2 regions of the Bacillus sp. NPDC094064 genome follow, and region 1 is predicted to be linked to the other one. Evidence: a T-box and tRNA genes for the amino acid it is inferred to sense, from the RefSeq annotation. Region 1 holds a T-box; the other holds one or more tRNA genes.

Region 1 (8,529 bases):
AGTAACAAAAAAGCAATTCTTTTCCTTACTAACAGTCGGAACAACGATGAGTATGACTGGGATTTTCTATGCTATTTCTGTAGAAGAACTACCAGCATCTATCGCTGTCGTCCTACTCTTCCAGTTCACTTGGATTGGTGTAGTTATCGAAGCAATTGCAAATCGAACATTTCCAAGCCGTGAGAAAGTTATATCTATCATTATTTTATTTACTGGTACATTGTTTGCAGGTGGTATCTTTGACGGCCTCGAACAAAATTTTTCTACAAAAGGGATTATCTTTGGACTATTAGCCGCTGTCTCTTTTTCATTCTATGTTTTTGCAAGTGGGCGCGTCGCTACAGATGTTCCGCCTTATACGAAAAGCTTTCTTATGACAACAAGCGCTACTCTGATCGTATGCCTATTCTTCCCGCCAACCTTTTTAACAGATGGTGCCCTACAAGCTGGTCTATGGAAATATGCGTTCTTCCTTGGATTGTTCGGTGTTGTTGTACCTGTCATTTGTTTTTCCATCGGTGTACCGAAAGTTGGAACAGGGCTTGGCACAATATTAGGAGCAGCTGAATTACCAACGGCCATTATCGCTTCTATTACACTTGTACATGAAGTCGTAACGTTCATGCAGTGGATTGGGATTATTTTTATATTGATTGGGATTTTCACTCCTCAGCTGCTTACAGCTAAAAAAAGAAAGAAACATAGTAGTGTGCATAGCGCATGACAAAAGACCTTTCATTTATTTGAAAGGTCTTTTTCTACATTTCACTTTACCGCTCCATGCAGCTTCTCTACCTCACGCTCAATTTGTTTTACATCGATTCGTTCAAATAATGGCTGCACGCTATCAATTCTATCCGGCAACGTATGTTGAGGTTCCCAATTTCGTTTTACAATCGACAATGTGTTTCGAACTCTTTCACTTGAAAATGGTAAAAATGGCTCAAGGAGATTTGCAAAATTAGCGATAAGATAAACACAATTATAAATGGTTTCTTCACATGAAGCTGGATCATCTTCCCTTTGTTTCCAAGGCTGCCTCTCATCAAAGTATTTATTTGCAAAACGTACTGCCTCAAATATTGTCTCTAACGCCACCTTGAATTTTGTTTGCTCAATCGCCTCTCCTACATTTTTATATAATCCTTCTACTTTATCTTTCAGCTCTACATTGATAGTTCCCTTCGGCACAATGCCACCATAATATTTTTCAACAAACTTTAATGTCCGGTTCACGAAGTTTCCATACGCCCCTAACAATTCACTATTATGGCTGTAAATGAATTCGCGCCATGAAAAGTCAGTGTCACGATTTTCTGGTGCATTGACTGTCAAAAAGTAACGAATAGAATCTGGATCGTATCGTTCCAATATGTCAGGTATCCATACTGCCCAGTTTTTACTTGTCGATAACTTTCTTTTTTCTACTGTTAAATATTCATTCGAAACGATATGGTGCGGGATTGCTTCCTCACCTATTCCGAGTAATACCGCTGGCCAAATGATGGAGTGAAATGGAATATTATCCTTCCCATGTACATAATATGTTTTTGCATCTCTATCCCAAAACTCTCGATCATCTTTTCCTGTTTCTTCAGCCCAATGTTTACTCGCTGAATAATAACCTGTCACTGCTTCAATCCATACGTAAACTTTCTTACCTTCATATCCTTCTACTGGAATTGGAACCCCGATTGGTAAATCTCGTGACACGGCTCTATCTTGTAACCCTTCCTTTACATATCTTTCTGTTAGCTGAATGGCATTGTCACGCCATGTTCCGTTTTGTTTTGCGATTTCTACAGCTCCTTTAATTTGCTCCTGAAATGTATGCAATGCGAAATAGAAATGCTCTGTTTCCTGTACAGATGGCGTACTACCACATAACTTACATTTCTTTTCTAACAAATCGAGTGGATCTAAAATGGCTGAACAAGCATCACATTGATCTCCTCTTGCTGCTTCATGACAATGAGGACAAATTCCTTCTACGTAACGATCTGGTAAAAACTGCGTACACGTTTCGCAATATGCTTGTTCCACTGTTTTTTTATGAATATGGCCTTCCTCTAATAAACGTAAAAAAACTTTTTGAACTGTTTCATGATGGTGCTCGCTATCTGTACGTGTATAACAATCATACGTAAAACCGAGATTCTGAAAACATCGCTGGAATTCTTCATGATACTTATCAGCAATTTCTTTCGCCGTTACACCTTCTTGTTTTGCCCGAATTGCAATTGGTGTTCCATTACAATCACTTCCTGAAACATACAACACATTCTCGCCTTTTGCCCTATAATAACGTGCTAAAATATCTCCAGGTAACAAACTAGCAATATGTCCAAGGTGTAACGAACCATTTGCATACGGCCAAGCGCCTCCAATAAAAGTACTCATCTTACACTCCTCCTTTACAATATAAAAAGCCCCACCCCTATCTTAAAAAAGATAAGGGCGGGGCTGTATAAACAGTCGCGGTACCACCTTATTTCGCCAATCACTCACATAATTAGCCTTAACAAGTACGGAGCTCTATGCTCTTATACTGTGGTTTTGATAACGAGTACCAACTCTCGTCGCCGCCTACTATTATCATGTGATAAGTTCAGGACGCAGCTCAAAGGCCATTGTTCAAATGAATATTCTTGCTTCTTCTCAGCTACCGAAGCTCTCTGGAAAGAATGTTTTCATCCTACTTTTCCTTTTCAACGCTTTTACGTATAACACGTATTTTACGACTAAATAACAGAAAAATCAAATTATATTTCAAAAAAACAGGAAATTCCCTCCACCCACCGAATACCTATACGTTCACGAAAGGAGTGATACTATTGAATCAAAAACAACTAAGCGCTATAAATGAAAAGAGCTGGAATGCAGCTGCTTATGAAGCTTGGACAAATCGCCACGGTGCACCAGCTGATTATGCTAAAAAGCTCATGGAAGATCCCGTGCGCGAAGTAGATCACTATTTACCTTACATACAATCTCCAAAAGGAAAACGTATTATTAATTTACTCGGGTCAAAAGGCAATAAAGCCGTTGCTCTCGCTCTCTTAGGAGCTGACGTAACGGTTGTTGATATTTCAGCAAGTAATGCAAAATATGCAAATGAGCTCGCAGAAGCTGCAGGTATCTCTATCCAGTATGTCGTTTCTGATATATTAAATGCGCAGCTCTCCGAATCATTTGATATCGTATTACTAGAACTTGGTGTACTTCATTACTTTCTAGATTTAAAACCGCTCTTTCAAAAAATTGCTACTTTACTAAAAAGAAATGGAACACTTATCCTTCGCGATTATCATCCAATGTATACAAAACTGCTAGGAGTAGACCACCCATCATTTCGGGCCAATGGAAATTATTTCGATGAAGAATTAATTGAAGATGATGTTGCTTACAGCATCCTTCTTACAGAAGCGCAGAAAGAATCGTTACCGAAAACAACCATCCGTCGCTGGACGCTAGGAGAAATTATTACAACACTTGCGGAAGAACATTTTAAAATTGAAAAACTAGTTGAAGAACACGGGTCTCATCAAAAGTGGGTATTCCCTTCTACTGCACCCGAAGGAATTGAAGAACGCGTGCCCGGTCTATATACATTAATTGCGACAGCATGCAAAAAAGGATCCCTTCACGGATAGGATCCTTTTTGCATGCTTACGCATATAAGTTGAGGTTGGAGATTACCATAATTCTGTAGAATAGGACACAAGATATTTCAACATTTTGTCTCTGACTTACGTCGTCAAAAAGGGGTATGACCAACATAACGAAGAGTAATGTCTTTAGTTGATACCGATAATCATTATCAACTAATTAGAAGTATACATGATGTTATTTCAAATTACAATAGCATTTTTAATATTTATTTATCAATCTCCAAATATACAAATATATACATTTCAAGAACAATTCCCCCTATCAATCTGTCACCTTTCACCCGCTTGAGGAAAGAGACCTTTTTCGGATAATGCGTTAAAATATATCTTTCTCTCTCTAATTCTGTCTGCTATAATGCCTAAAGGAAAGAAGAAAGCTTTATTCCAACTGGAGTAAAGCTTTCTTTTGATTTTACATCTATTAATTATAATACTAAGATTTTAAAAAGGAGGATTTTTTTATCACATGAATTTTTTCAGTATTAGAAAAAAACTTATGTTCATGATGGGAACGATTTGTGCTTTATTCGGCATCGTCTTAACTTTCATTTTATACTTCGCCATCGATCAGTCACATAAAGCTGAAGCATTACAACAAGAAATTTCACCTCTTGCAACTGAATTAAAAGAGCGCGGGGACGCTTATCAAGTACAGCTTTCTGCTTTAAGAGGTTATTTACTACAACATGATAAAGTCGAATTAGACCAACTCGTATCTCATTTTAAAACCGAATAGCTGTTCAAAAAAATATCCCTCCTCCAAAAGAGATATTTTTGAGCTCATTTCCTGCACATTATACACAATTCCGTTATAATGAGAATCGATATCATTAATATATAGGAGGTACTCCTTATGTCACAAGAGGCATTTGAAAATAAATTATTTGCAAACTTAGAGGCTGTTATTGACCCTGAACTAGGGGTTGATATCATCAATCTTGGATTAGTTTATGATGTTACCGCAGATGAAAATAATAATGCTGTCATTACGATGACAATGACTTCCATCGGTTGTCCAATGGCTGGTCAAATCATAGCAGACGTTAAAAAAGTATTAGCAACGAATGTACCTGAAGTAAATGAAATAGAAGTAAATGTCGTTTGGAATCCACCGTGGTCTAAAGAACGCATGTCACGTATGGCGAAAATCGCATTAGGTATTCGTGACTAAATAAAGTGAAACTTTAATCAGTCAGGGGTGTTCATCCCCCACTGATTATTAGCCTTCACCAATCGGGCGTTTGCCGGATAAAGAAAAGACCTGACGGCATAAGTCAGGTCTTTTTCTCTTATTATTTTACGCCTACAGCATCATAAGCTTTCGTTACAGCTTGTACAGCTTTAGAGTTTTTACCATATAAATCTTCTGCTGACTGAATTGCTGCCTGGCGCATCATTTTGAAATCAGAGTTTGCAGTTAAATATTTAGTAAGAGCACGGTAGTAAATTTTCTCTGTTGCTTCACGACCCACCCCAGTTACTTTCACATTGTAATGTGTGCCGCCCTCTGATACTAAATACGCAGCTTTATTGTTAATACTACTGTTAATATGAACGCCGCCATTATCAGCTGTTCCAGTATAGCGTTTATTGTAATGATCTGGGTAGCCTTCACTTGGTTTTAATGGGTTTGGAATAGATGCTGGATCTTTCAGAGAACGAAGTGCATCACCAGGTTTGCCAGGTGTATAAATGTCTGCACCTAAATCCCAGCTCTTCTTCTCAACCATAACACCCATAATATCAGATAACGATTCATTTAACGCACCTGATTCATTTTTATAAACAAGATTTGCTGTATGTTCAGTTACAGCATGTGTTAATTCGTGACCGATAACATCAAGTCCAGCAGATAACGGAATGAAAGTCTTTCCATCTCCATCACCATACATCATTTGTATACCATTCCAAGCTGCGTTATTCCAAGATTCCCCTACGTGAACAGTAGAAATAAGTTTCGCACCTTTATCATCGAAAGAGTTACGGTTAAATGTCTTTTTGTAGTAATCATATACTTTTCCTGCATTCACATGCGCATCAACTGCCGCTTTATCTTCGAAGAACTTAGATTTACTTTCAACTTCTTCTCCTGTATATCCAAGCCATTGTGAGAATAAATTAAACCAGTTTTCATCCATATTCTCTGCATCAAATGTATGGACACCTTGTCCTCGTTTCCCATCAAATAAGTTGAATGCTCCTGTCTTCTCATCTTGAGCAATTTCAAATGATTGTCTAGCGCCTAATACTCCATAGCCAAATCCTGTAATGTTATCTACAGCGTTATATTTCTCAATCACATTTCCATTTGTTGCATCTACAAAGTAGTGCCAATAGCCTGGAGCTGGTTTTGAAATCGATGCCTTAACTAAGTAAGCAAGATAGTAATTTCCATCTTTTTCATACACAAATAAATCTTTTTTCACACCATCATAATTCTTTACTTGACCAATCTCTTTCTCTATATCTGCCTTTGCAATTGTTTCTGCTTGCTCCGCACTAATACTTGCAAAGGTAGGAATATTTTTATCCTCTAAATTCGGAATAACTTGTCCGAAGAATGCCTTTACATTATTCTCTTTATCTAGCGTAACAGTTTGGTCTGAACCATACACAGGAATATTATTATGTTTCTCAACTAACTTCACATGTGTCGTGCCAGATTCAGCATCCTTCTCTTCCCCAACAACATTGAAATGTTTATCAATGTTTCCTGCTAGTTTAAACATATCTTTTTTACTTTCTAAATATTGAAAGACCGTTTCTTTTTTATCTAGGCCTTCCGGTGCTTTCCATTCTTCACCTATGTATGCAGGTGTTTTAAACTCTTGATGATATTGAATTTTTTGTTCTTCTGCTTTCGTTGTCGTTGCTCCAAATGTTCCAAATCCCCCGGCGATAACAGTTAACGCTAATGCTGATGAAATGACTTGCTTTTTCACTATAACATTCCCCATTCCCATAAAGATTTTTGACACTTTTATACAATTCTCGTTTTTCCAGTTAATACCTCTCCCTGAAATTTGAGAAAGTGTTTTCTGACAATTCCAATCAAAAAAGAGGCTTCCCTATCGGGAGCCTCTTTTCCATAAACGTGTTATTGTTTTTTCAATTCAATTGCTAAATAGTGTGATTGCTCTTTCGCTTCAATATGAATATCTTCTTCAATCGCTTCTGCCGCATCACGCATAACAAGTGCTTCACCATTTATTACACTACTTCCTTCAATTTGCACAACATACAATTGACGGCCTTCTTTCACAGGAAAATGAATTTCTTTTCCAGCCTCTAATGATAAAGAGTATACATTCGCATCTTGGTGAATTTGAATTGGTGCATCTCCTTCTAATGGCGATACCATGTGAAACCATTCATTTTCACGCTTGCTCCAATCAAATTTAAACTCACCATAGTTTGGTTTATGATCCGCACGATCTGGTAGAATCCAAATTTGTAATAAACGTAGTGTTTCATTTCCTAAATTATGTTCACTATGGAATACACCTGTACCAGCACTCATATATTGAACATGTCCGCGTTCAATTGTTCCGCGGTTTCCCATGCTATCCTCATGTGTTAAAGCACCATCTACAACGTACGAAATAATCTCCATATCGCGGTGTGGATGCATATCAAAACCAGTTTGCGTTGCTACTAAATCATCATTAATAACACGTAACGCTCCAAAATTCATGTTATTTGGATTATAGTAATTAGCAAAGGAAAAATGAAAATGTGTATTTAACCAACCGTGATTTGCTCTACCCATATTTTTATGATCAACTTTTCTAAACATATCCTTCACCTCATGTTATCTCGAAATCGAGATTTTTTTTAATATTTTTCTCACTGTAATTTTTTTAGTAATTGTAATAATTGATGTTGTTCTTCTTTATTTAAATTTTGAAACTGCTCCGCTTGGAACGTTTCTTGAGGCGACACGATTTCTCCATATAAAGCTCGTCCCTTTTCTGTTAGCGAAATATATTTCGTAGTACCTTCTTGTTCACGATGAATCCACTCCAGCTGCTCCATTTTATTTAAAAGCTGCGTGACATTTCCTTTCGTAACAAATAGCTTATTTCCAAGCTCTTGTTGCGTTAAACGATCGTGTCCTCCAATTTGAGCTAACACATCAAATTGAGCGGCAGATACATTCCATTCTTTCAAATGCTGATTCGTCTCACGAATACTCTTGTTATAAAAACGTGATAAACGAAACCATAACAGTAGCCCTAGTCTATCTTCTGTTTTCATTTCATCACCTCGCTCGTTTCATATCGTTAGTTTAGAACTAAACTTTATAAAAGTCAAACACTTATTTTTAGTAAGCAACAAAGAAAGCACAGCGCTACTTCTCCACTATGCTTTACATCAACTTTCTATTTTTATATTCATCTAATTTCCTCTCCGCGAATGCCCTCGCATCTTTCTCAATCCATCGCTCTTCATACCGTTCATTTTCCACTTGTAATACATCTCTCTCATGCTGCATCGCATGCCTGAATTCATGCAGTAACGTTTTGAGTACTTGTTCATACTCTTCCCACATACAAACGAAAATTAACTGTTTTTCTTTATGATAAAAGCCACCTACTTGAAATAGAAACTCTTCTTCTTCTTCCCCTAATGATAGAAGTACATCGTTTGCATCACACGTATCACAAAAAATAACTGGCGTTTTACATGCTTCAATAAGAGAAAACAAATCCTCTCTTAACTTTTTGACATCCCAAGGAAGCTCCGAATCCAACACATACCAATTCTCTGCCTGTTGATATACATTTTGAAACTGGAGTTCCATTTTTCTATAATCCCCTTTCCAAACTCCCTTTTCCTATATGTATGCCACAATATG
Region 2 (8,529 bases), on a different contig from region 1:
CTTCGTTTGCACCGAACCCATCCATTTCAACAAGTAATTGGTTCAACGTTTGCTCACGCTCATCATGGCCACCACCAAGACCTGCGCCACGTTGACGTCCTACTGCATCAATTTCATCAATGAAAATGATACAAGGAGCATTTTTCTTTGCATTTTCGAATAAATCACGTACACGGGATGCACCGACACCGACGAACATCTCTACGAAGTCAGAACCACTGATAGAGAAGAACGGAACGCCTGCTTCACCTGCAACAGCACGTGCTAGTAAAGTTTTACCTGTACCTGGAGGTCCTACTAATAGAACACCCTTCGGAATACGGGCACCAACTTCAGCGAACTTACGAGGATCTTTCAAGAATTCAACTACCTCAACAAGTTCTTGTTTCTCCTCATCCGCTCCAGCAACATCTCTGAAACGAACTTTTTTCTTTTCGTCATTATATAGCTTCGCCTTACTTTTCCCGAAGTTCATAACACGGCTACCGCCACCCTGAGCTTGGTTTAATAAGAAGAAGAATAAAATGAAGATAATGACAAACGGAATAATCGAAGTAAAGAATGTTACCCAAGCACTTGTTTCTTCTGCTGGTTGATACTTAACTTCAGCACCTTGCGCTTTATCATTAATTTTCTTTTGTAATTCCTCAGTATTTGGTGCATAAGTAACAAATTGTTCTCCCTGGCTAGAGTTATTAAATTGTCCTTTTACTTCAAACACACCATTTTTCGGTTGAAGTTGCACATTGCGCACTTCACCTTTTTCTAGTTTAGTAATGAATTTATCGTAGCTAACTGGTGTCGTTTTTTGCGTCGAACCATTAAAATAGCTCACGATTCCAATTACTACTAGGAATATCAGTAAATAAAAGATGGTATTACGGAAGATACGATTCATTCCTAACCTCCTCTCACGGCATAAACACTATAGTAAATCGTAACATAGAAAAACTTTCCTATACAATTGTGACGCCTGTATTTAATTAATTTGAGTAAACGCTTGGTTTTAATACTCCCACATAAGGAAGATTACGGTACTGCTCTTTATAATCTAACCCATATCCTACAACGAATTCATGCGGAACAGTAAATCCAACGTAATCCGCTTTCAGATCAACCTTACGGCCTGTAGGCTTATCTAATAACGTAACAATTTTTACAGACTTCGCTTTACGATATTTGAACAGGTCCACTAAGTAGCTTAGCGTAAGACCGCTATCAATAATATCTTCAACGATTAAAATGTCGCGACCTTCTACAGAAGTATCAAGGTCTTTTAAAATTTTCACTTCACCTGTTGAAACTGTAGAGTGACCGTAACTAGATACAGCCATAAAATCCATTTCAAGATATGTATCTGTTCTCTTTAATAAATCTGCCATAAATGGCATTGCACCCTTTAATACACCAATTGCAAGAGGTACTGTGTTTTTGTAATCCTCTGCAATAATTGCACCTAATTCGCGCACCTTTTCTTGTATTTGTTCTTCAGAAATTAATACTTTTTCGATATCTTGATTCATCATTTCATTATCCTCCCGGAAGACTCCTTGCTTTTGTAGTGAATAATCATATATTTATCCTTCTTTGCTATTTCTTTCGAAATAGCAAATGCAGATCGCTTCAACAAGGGTACCCAAATAATATTTCCACTTGCATCACAAACGACCGGCCATTCTTCCCTTTTTTCTTTTGGTACTTTCGCTTCGATAAAAATAGCTTTTATCTTTTTTGTGCCATCCATACCTTGTATTGACATGCGATCTCCATTTTCTCTAGACCGAATACGAAGTGGATATGATATATCATTATACTTAGCAACAAATACTGTTTCATTCATGTTACTTGGTATATCTTCGCTCACCTCTGTTACAAGTTTATCACCGTTCGATAATGTAATTGTCCCGGGTACTGATAAATCTTGCGAAAAAGGAGAAACAATTTCTTGTTTAAATCTAAAGCTACACTCCTCGTATGTGCGGACAATTTTTAAATCACCTGGGAAATCAAGTGAACCCGAAGGTTGTATCCGCTTAAAAAACTCAATCACTTTGTCAATATGTATAGAAGAAAGAGAAGACGGAATCTTATATTCATAAAGATAGTTTAATATTAGTTGAATCCCTCTCCTTTGTAAAGGCAAAGACATGGATTCGAAGGCAGGAATTGATAAGCTAATTTGTTTATCACTTTTTTTTGTAATTACTTTATTCATTTTCTCAAAAGCTAATTCCTGCAAATACGCCTCATCCTCTTGCATCTGCACGCTAAATTTTTGAAATTTCTCATGCACTTGTGGGTTTTCTTCTTTCAAATGAGGAAGAACATATTTACGTAATCGATTCCTTGTATATACTTCCTTTTTATTACTCGGATCTATACGGGGAATTACATTTAGCTTATTACAGTAATCAATAATTTCTTCCTTCGTTACTCCAAGTAAAGGCCTAATTAAATATCCATTATGAAAAGGACGCTTCACTGCAATTCCTGCATACCCTTTTGGAGTACTCCCTCGTACAAGACGCATTAAAATTGTCTCTACTTGATCATCTCCATGATGCCCAAGAGCTACATATCTCGCATCATATTCCTTCATTATTCTTTCCAAAAATGCATATCTGCATTCTCTAGCAGCAACCTGCGCATTCATCCCGTATTGCTGTTGATATTGCGACACGTTAATTCTTATCGTTTCACAAATAACTCCCAGCCCTTTACAAAGACTCTGCACAAACTGTAGGTCCTCATGAGATTCATCGCCTCTAAACATATGGTCTACATGCGCTACTACAATTTTCAACTGTTTTGCCTCTCTTTTTTCTAACAAATAATATAAAAGAGCCAAAGAGTCAGGACCACCAGAAACTCCTACAACAATTGTTGAACGTTCCTTTAATACATCATGCTGCTTTACAAAGTCATCTACCTTTTCAACAAATGTATCTTTCAACTTCGTAATCACCTTTCATTAAACAAGAACAGCAACGTTAGTTACCTTGTCTATAATGGTACAACTTTTACAAACATTGTGCAAAAAAAAGATATACAAAAATTACATTTTTATCTTACATCCTTCATGTATATTCACAAAAATAATAACATTATCTTTTAAAGCAAAAAACCTAGGCATCCACCTAGGTTTTTTTGTAAATAGACTATATTAATCAGTAGTGGCCAAACACCCCCATTGAATAAAGCAATTCTTTATTGCGCCTGCATCCCTACAATTGGAATCGTAGCCCACTTCGGCATATTTTTCTTTACTTTCGCCACAACAATAGTCATATCGTCGTTTATATAACCATCACCAGATCGAATTACTTCCTCCATAATAATATCTGCAATTTCTTGCGGATCTTCGGTTTGCAATTCTTTAATTTTTCGTTTCATCCATAGTTCATGATTTTCCACATGTTGCGCTCCCTCAAAAATCCCATCGCTCATCATAATAAGGATATCGCCTGTTTTTAATTGCTCACCCACCACATCAACTTCAACATCTTCAATAATTCCCATTGGCAAATTACTTGCCTCAATTTTCAAAATATTATTTGCGCGCTTAACAAAGCTCGGCGTTGATCCAATCTTTAAAAACTTTGCACTCGCATCCCGTAAATCTACCATAGCTAAGTCCAACGTCGTAAACATCTCTTCTGTCGTTCTTAAAGAAAGAATTGAATTAATAGATTTAATTGCTATTTCCTCATCAATACCTGATTGAAGTATTTTTTGTAATAATTTTACCGTTTCCTTACTCTCCATATGAGCTCTTTGCCCATTTCCCATACCATCACTAATCGCAAGCGCATACTTACCGACACTTAAATCCATCATCGCATAAGAATCACCCGAAACGAACCCACCACCTTTTGCAGCTGTGGCCAACCCTGTATCAAGAGAGTACGTCTTTGCTGAACCAAATGATATTAAACTGTGCCCATTTGGATAAGAAGATTTTTCTTCATGCTTCACAACGATATTTTCTTTTAGAATATCAGAAAGCATCGGCGCAACTAATTTTTCACATTCTCCATGTTCATTAGATGCAGCCGGAATCAACATTTCAATATCAATGCTCCCTCTATCCAAACAATAAATATCAACATGCTCCACTTCTACACCGAAATCACGAAACGCTTGCAAAATCTGTTCTTCCTGTACTTGATGATTTTCTCGTTCTTTTTGTATTTCCTTAGCGAAATCCTCCATAACTTTCGATACACCTAATAATTGTTCCGCTACTATTCTACGATTTTCTTTCATTTGTTTTCGTAATTTCTGTCCTTCATAGAAGTGATCTAATTCGCCCGCTACTAAATCTGTCACTTTTTTTCCTCGCACACAATGCTTGTCCCATTCACGAACTAACTTCCGATTATGTTGTAACGTCCCTTCTTCTGTTTCATTCATGATTTGTTTCATATAATCGTATGTTTTATCGAAATTAACTACCCAGCATTGATCCTTTTTAAAACATGTTTGACATGTTTTTGCAGTAATTGTACTTAAGAACAAATCCGCCTCTGTCTCCTTATCTTCCTCCTCCACGTACCCATATACAGAAAAGCTATTAGATAAAGCGGCAAACACATTTGCAAATTGATTAATTTTGTTCGCTGTAACATCACGCATTCTTCTTAGATATTGTTGTTGATCTTGCGAATGTTCCTGTGTACCTGGCATAAATTTAGCAATACGATCCACAACAAGTTTCGGCGTTAATAAGAAGAACATAATCGCCACACCAGATTCAATTAAAGTTGTTACGATATTTGTTTGCTTGTCTACATATAGCGTAATCAAGCTTGTCCCAATTAATAAACCTAAACTAACACCTAGACGCTTCCCTTCTTTTAACAACCCACCAAGTAATCCAGAAAAGGCAAGTAAACTAAGCTGAGACAAGCTAGACACATTCGCTAAACTTAATATTAATCCAGTAACAACCCCCACTGTAGAACCGGTGGCAGCGCCAGCAATAAATGCAAACACTAGTACTAAATACCTAGTGAAAATATGTTGAATCGAAGCATCATATACAAACCAATCTGTTGTACCCGTTAATACAGATGCTAGTAATATAATTAAACAAACTATTTCTTCTGTCTCTAATGCTTGTTGTTTTCCTTTCCTTTCTACTAAAAGCGGAACACTTTGTAAAAATATCATAGTTAATACAAAGCTAAGCCCCGCCTCAATCGTACTAACAAGTAAATCGTACATGGTGACAGTCTGTTGTGCAAAATAGACAACAACTAAGTGTGCGGTTAATGCGGAGATAAATACTTGGAATGGAACAAGTCCGACCGTTTTACGTGTAAATCGACTAAAGAAGATATTATAAATGAAGAAAGTAAAAATAGATGCAAAAGTAAAAAATAAATTATCTATCGAAACGGAAAGCGCTCCTCCCATTAGAGCTAAGAACGCGAGCGGCATTTTATCCCGCTTCATAACATAAACAGCAGCAAAAAATGGCAGTGCAAACGGTAAAATGTTTGTTAATATATATGCTCGTCCCAAAAGAAAACCAATAACAACAATAATAAATCCCCATCTAAAGAAAACCTGTTCAAACTTCATTCGCAACTTACTCGTCCACTTTATTGTTCCAAGCTGACTCTCATCCATTGCCAATGCACTTGTATTCATAGTATTCCTTCCTGCTTTAGGCATATTTTTAACACCACCTGCATAGTTTAATTACTGTCATTATAAAAGATGATTATTGGGATTTTTGTCAAAACAACAGTTTTCACTTTTATAATCGTTCGACTTTTTATTTGAAATAACTCTACATATATACACAGTATGTAATTTATCCCTAATATTTTGATTGAACATTCAGAAAATATAGGATAATTTTGTAGAAGTATTGTATATCTTAATTTATTTAACAAAAAAAGATCATGCACATTTGCATGATCTTTTTAGATGACCCGTACGGGATTCGAACCCGTGTTACCGCCGTGAAAGGGCGGTGTCTTAACCACTTGACCAACGGGCCGTTAAAATAAATATAGCGGCGGAGGGGATCGAACCCCCGACCTCACGGGTATGAACCGTACGCTCTAGCCAGCTGAGCTACACCGCCATGTCGTCTTATTTAACGGACAATTAGTATCTTACATCAGATACAATTTAAAGTCAACACATCTTGAAAACTTTTTTAAAAATATATTTTCCCATATAAAAAAGCACCCCGAGCAATCGCTCTGGGTACCTCTCTATATGTCAAGAATTAAACGGTCGTATTATCCGCGACGTGCGCCACGGCCACCACGTTTAGATTCTGTGTTACGCTTTAAAGAAGTTAAACGATCTTCACTATCTTTTAAAAAGCGCGCCATCTTTTGCTCAAATGTTTCTTTTGGAGCTCGGTCGTTACCGCCACCGCGATTATCTCTATTGAAAGAACGATTATTACGTTGTGGACGTCCAGAACGTTGTTGATCACCACCGCGTTGATATTCACCACGTGGACGATCTCCTTCTGTTTTTTCGCGCTCTTTCGCTTTCTTAATAGATAGACCAATCTTGCCATCTTTTTCAACGTTAATAACTTTTACTTCTACTTGGTCGCCCACTTTTAAGTGATCGTTAATATCTTTCACATAATTATCAGCAACTTCACTAATATGAACAAGACCTGTTAAGCCTTCTGGCAGCTCCACAAAAGCCCCAAAATTTGTAATACCTGTTACTTTACCCTGTAACTTGCTGCCTACCTCGATTGACATAAAAAAAATGCTCCTCCTTAGTGGTTAAAAAGTCAAATTTTACTTTATTATATATAATCCTAAAATATAGTGTCAATAAGACATACTCTACTTAGAAACAGGAAAAATTATCTCCCCTTTTCCAGAGAAGAAATAATCCCTTCTAGCAATCTTTAATACGTACTCTTCATCATTTAACTTTTGAACTTCGTCTTTTAGACTCTTTTCTTTATTCGTTAATGAATCCAGTTCTTTTTTCATGTCCTTAACTTTTGCTTCTTTTGCTTTAATGGAACTGTTTTGTTGATAAAACGTTACACTAATACTCGCAATAATTGTAAAAGCAAAGACAAGAAAAACCGCTAAACGGCGATAAAGTCGCTTCCTGTTCTCATCCGTTTGTATTATATGCTCTTTAACAGGATTTGGACTCTGTTTTTCGATTGTTCTTTGTCTCAGTTCCCTCATTTCCGAGGTCCCCCTAACTTCTTTTTTATACGCTCCCATAATTGGAAGATATGTCCCTTCAATTTTGCTATATATTGCAGGAACCCTACATGTTTCATTATAAAAAGTTTAACACGATTAGGGAGAAGTTTCCATATGAGCGAAGCAATAAATCGAACAGGCCAGAAAAAAACTTTCCATATGAAAAGTAATATCCAAATCACCATTTTCCATAACACATGTCCAATTGAAAGCAGTATACGAAATAAGAATAATATAAATGCAATAAATAGCTGCGCTATAATAATAACAGGTTTTATCACGAGTAGCTGTATAATTCGAACAAAAAAGTGTGTTGTTTGTACAAAAATATAGATGAGAAAATTTAACATCTTCATGTATAATGCTTTCAACATGCTTTGATATGCTGCAAAACCACATAATAATGCCAAAAACACATATATACGTAGTTCAGCCTCATTTACAAGAAGCAATACATAGAAAACGAATAATGCTTGGACAATCCAAAATAGTATATCATGTATAAATACAAGCCAACGTTTACGTTCTGAACGCTTTAAAAACCGTTGATATGTATCTAAAGACGCTCCAATCCAAGCACCCATTCCAATCATTGAAAGCATTGTATACAGCTGAATTGTTAGACTCATTTAAACAACTTACTAAAGAAACCTTTAGTTTTCTCCCCTTGATTCTCATCAATATACAGCATTTCATGAACTTTACCTTTAATCGATACAACACCTTTTTCTACATCTAAATTTTTCATTTGTAAATTTTGACCACGAATTGTTAAAAAACCCATTACAGTCTCGAGTAAAAACTCTTCGCTATCAAAACTCTCTACCTGCTTTACACCAGTAATATCGATTACACGCCTGCCACGCATAACAATATCATGCTCTACAGAAACGTTTTGTTGATTAGAAGACATAGGTGAGTAACCATTATTCACGTAAATCCCCCCATAGATTTATACTAGCTAATAGTAATGTATGGAAGGATAACCAATTTTAGAACAAGCCTTCTTCCGCTTTTACTTTTTCTTCGCGAATTAAGCTATACATATTTGCTGCATCTTCTTTTTTAGTCGTTTCTTTCAATTCATTTATTTTTACAGTTACTATTTTTTGACCAAAACGAATTGTTAATTCATCAGCCACTTTCACATCTGAACTTGCTTTTGCCACTTGACCATTAATTGATATTCTTCCTTGGTCAGCTACTTCTTTCGCTAATGTTCTTCTTTTAATTAAACGTGATACTTTTAAAAACTTATCTAGACGCATATAAAATCCCCCTATTAACGCTCTGTTTGTTTTGCCTCTTCCCATAAAAC

What was found. The T-box of region 1 lies ahead of metG (methionine--tRNA ligase). A T-box ahead of a tRNA ligase gene usually reads a tRNA of that ligase, here a tRNA-Met.
Region 2: it encodes a tRNA-Met, which carries the amino acid that the T-box ahead of metG (methionine--tRNA ligase) is inferred to sense. The anticodon was not compared.

What each region holds. Positions count from the first base shown of each region.
Region 1 covers NZ_JBNNUI010000005.1:107,920-116,448, forward strand. The annotation lists gene ACQKNI_RS13300 (EamA family transporter) at 1-724, shown strand, start outside; gene metG (methionine--tRNA ligase) at 766-2,400, opposite strand; T-box leader at 2,451-2,721, opposite strand; gene ACQKNI_RS13310 (class I SAM-dependent methyltransferase) at 2,835-3,653, shown strand; partial or broken gene ACQKNI_RS13315 (CHASE3 domain-containing protein) at 4,138-4,380, shown strand; gene ACQKNI_RS13320 (metal-sulfur cluster assembly factor) at 4,525-4,842, shown strand; gene nprB (neutral protease NprB) at 4,964-6,613, opposite strand; gene ACQKNI_RS13330 (pirin family protein) at 6,769-7,467, opposite strand; gene ACQKNI_RS13335 (MarR family winged helix-turn-helix transcriptional regulator) at 7,518-7,928, opposite strand; gene ACQKNI_RS13340 (DUF3920 family protein) at 8,041-8,475, opposite strand.
Region 2 covers NZ_JBNNUI010000017.1:11,972-20,500, forward strand. The annotation lists gene ftsH (ATP-dependent zinc metalloprotease FtsH) at 1-898, opposite strand, end outside; gene hpt (hypoxanthine phosphoribosyltransferase) at 984-1,526, opposite strand; gene tilS (tRNA lysidine(34) synthetase TilS) at 1,523-2,953, opposite strand; gene spoIIE (stage II sporulation protein E) at 3,208-5,679, opposite strand; tRNA gene ACQKNI_RS25440 (tRNA-Glu) at 5,939-6,010, opposite strand; tRNA gene ACQKNI_RS25445 (tRNA-Met) at 6,024-6,097, opposite strand; gene ACQKNI_RS25450 (S1 domain-containing RNA-binding protein) at 6,258-6,743, opposite strand; gene divIC (cell division protein DivIC) at 6,831-7,190, opposite strand; gene yabQ (spore cortex biosynthesis protein YabQ) at 7,187-7,840, opposite strand; gene yabP (sporulation protein YabP) at 7,837-8,145, opposite strand; gene ACQKNI_RS25470 (RNA-binding S4 domain-containing protein) at 8,204-8,479, opposite strand; gene mazG (nucleoside triphosphate pyrophosphohydrolase) at 8,494-8,529, opposite strand, start outside.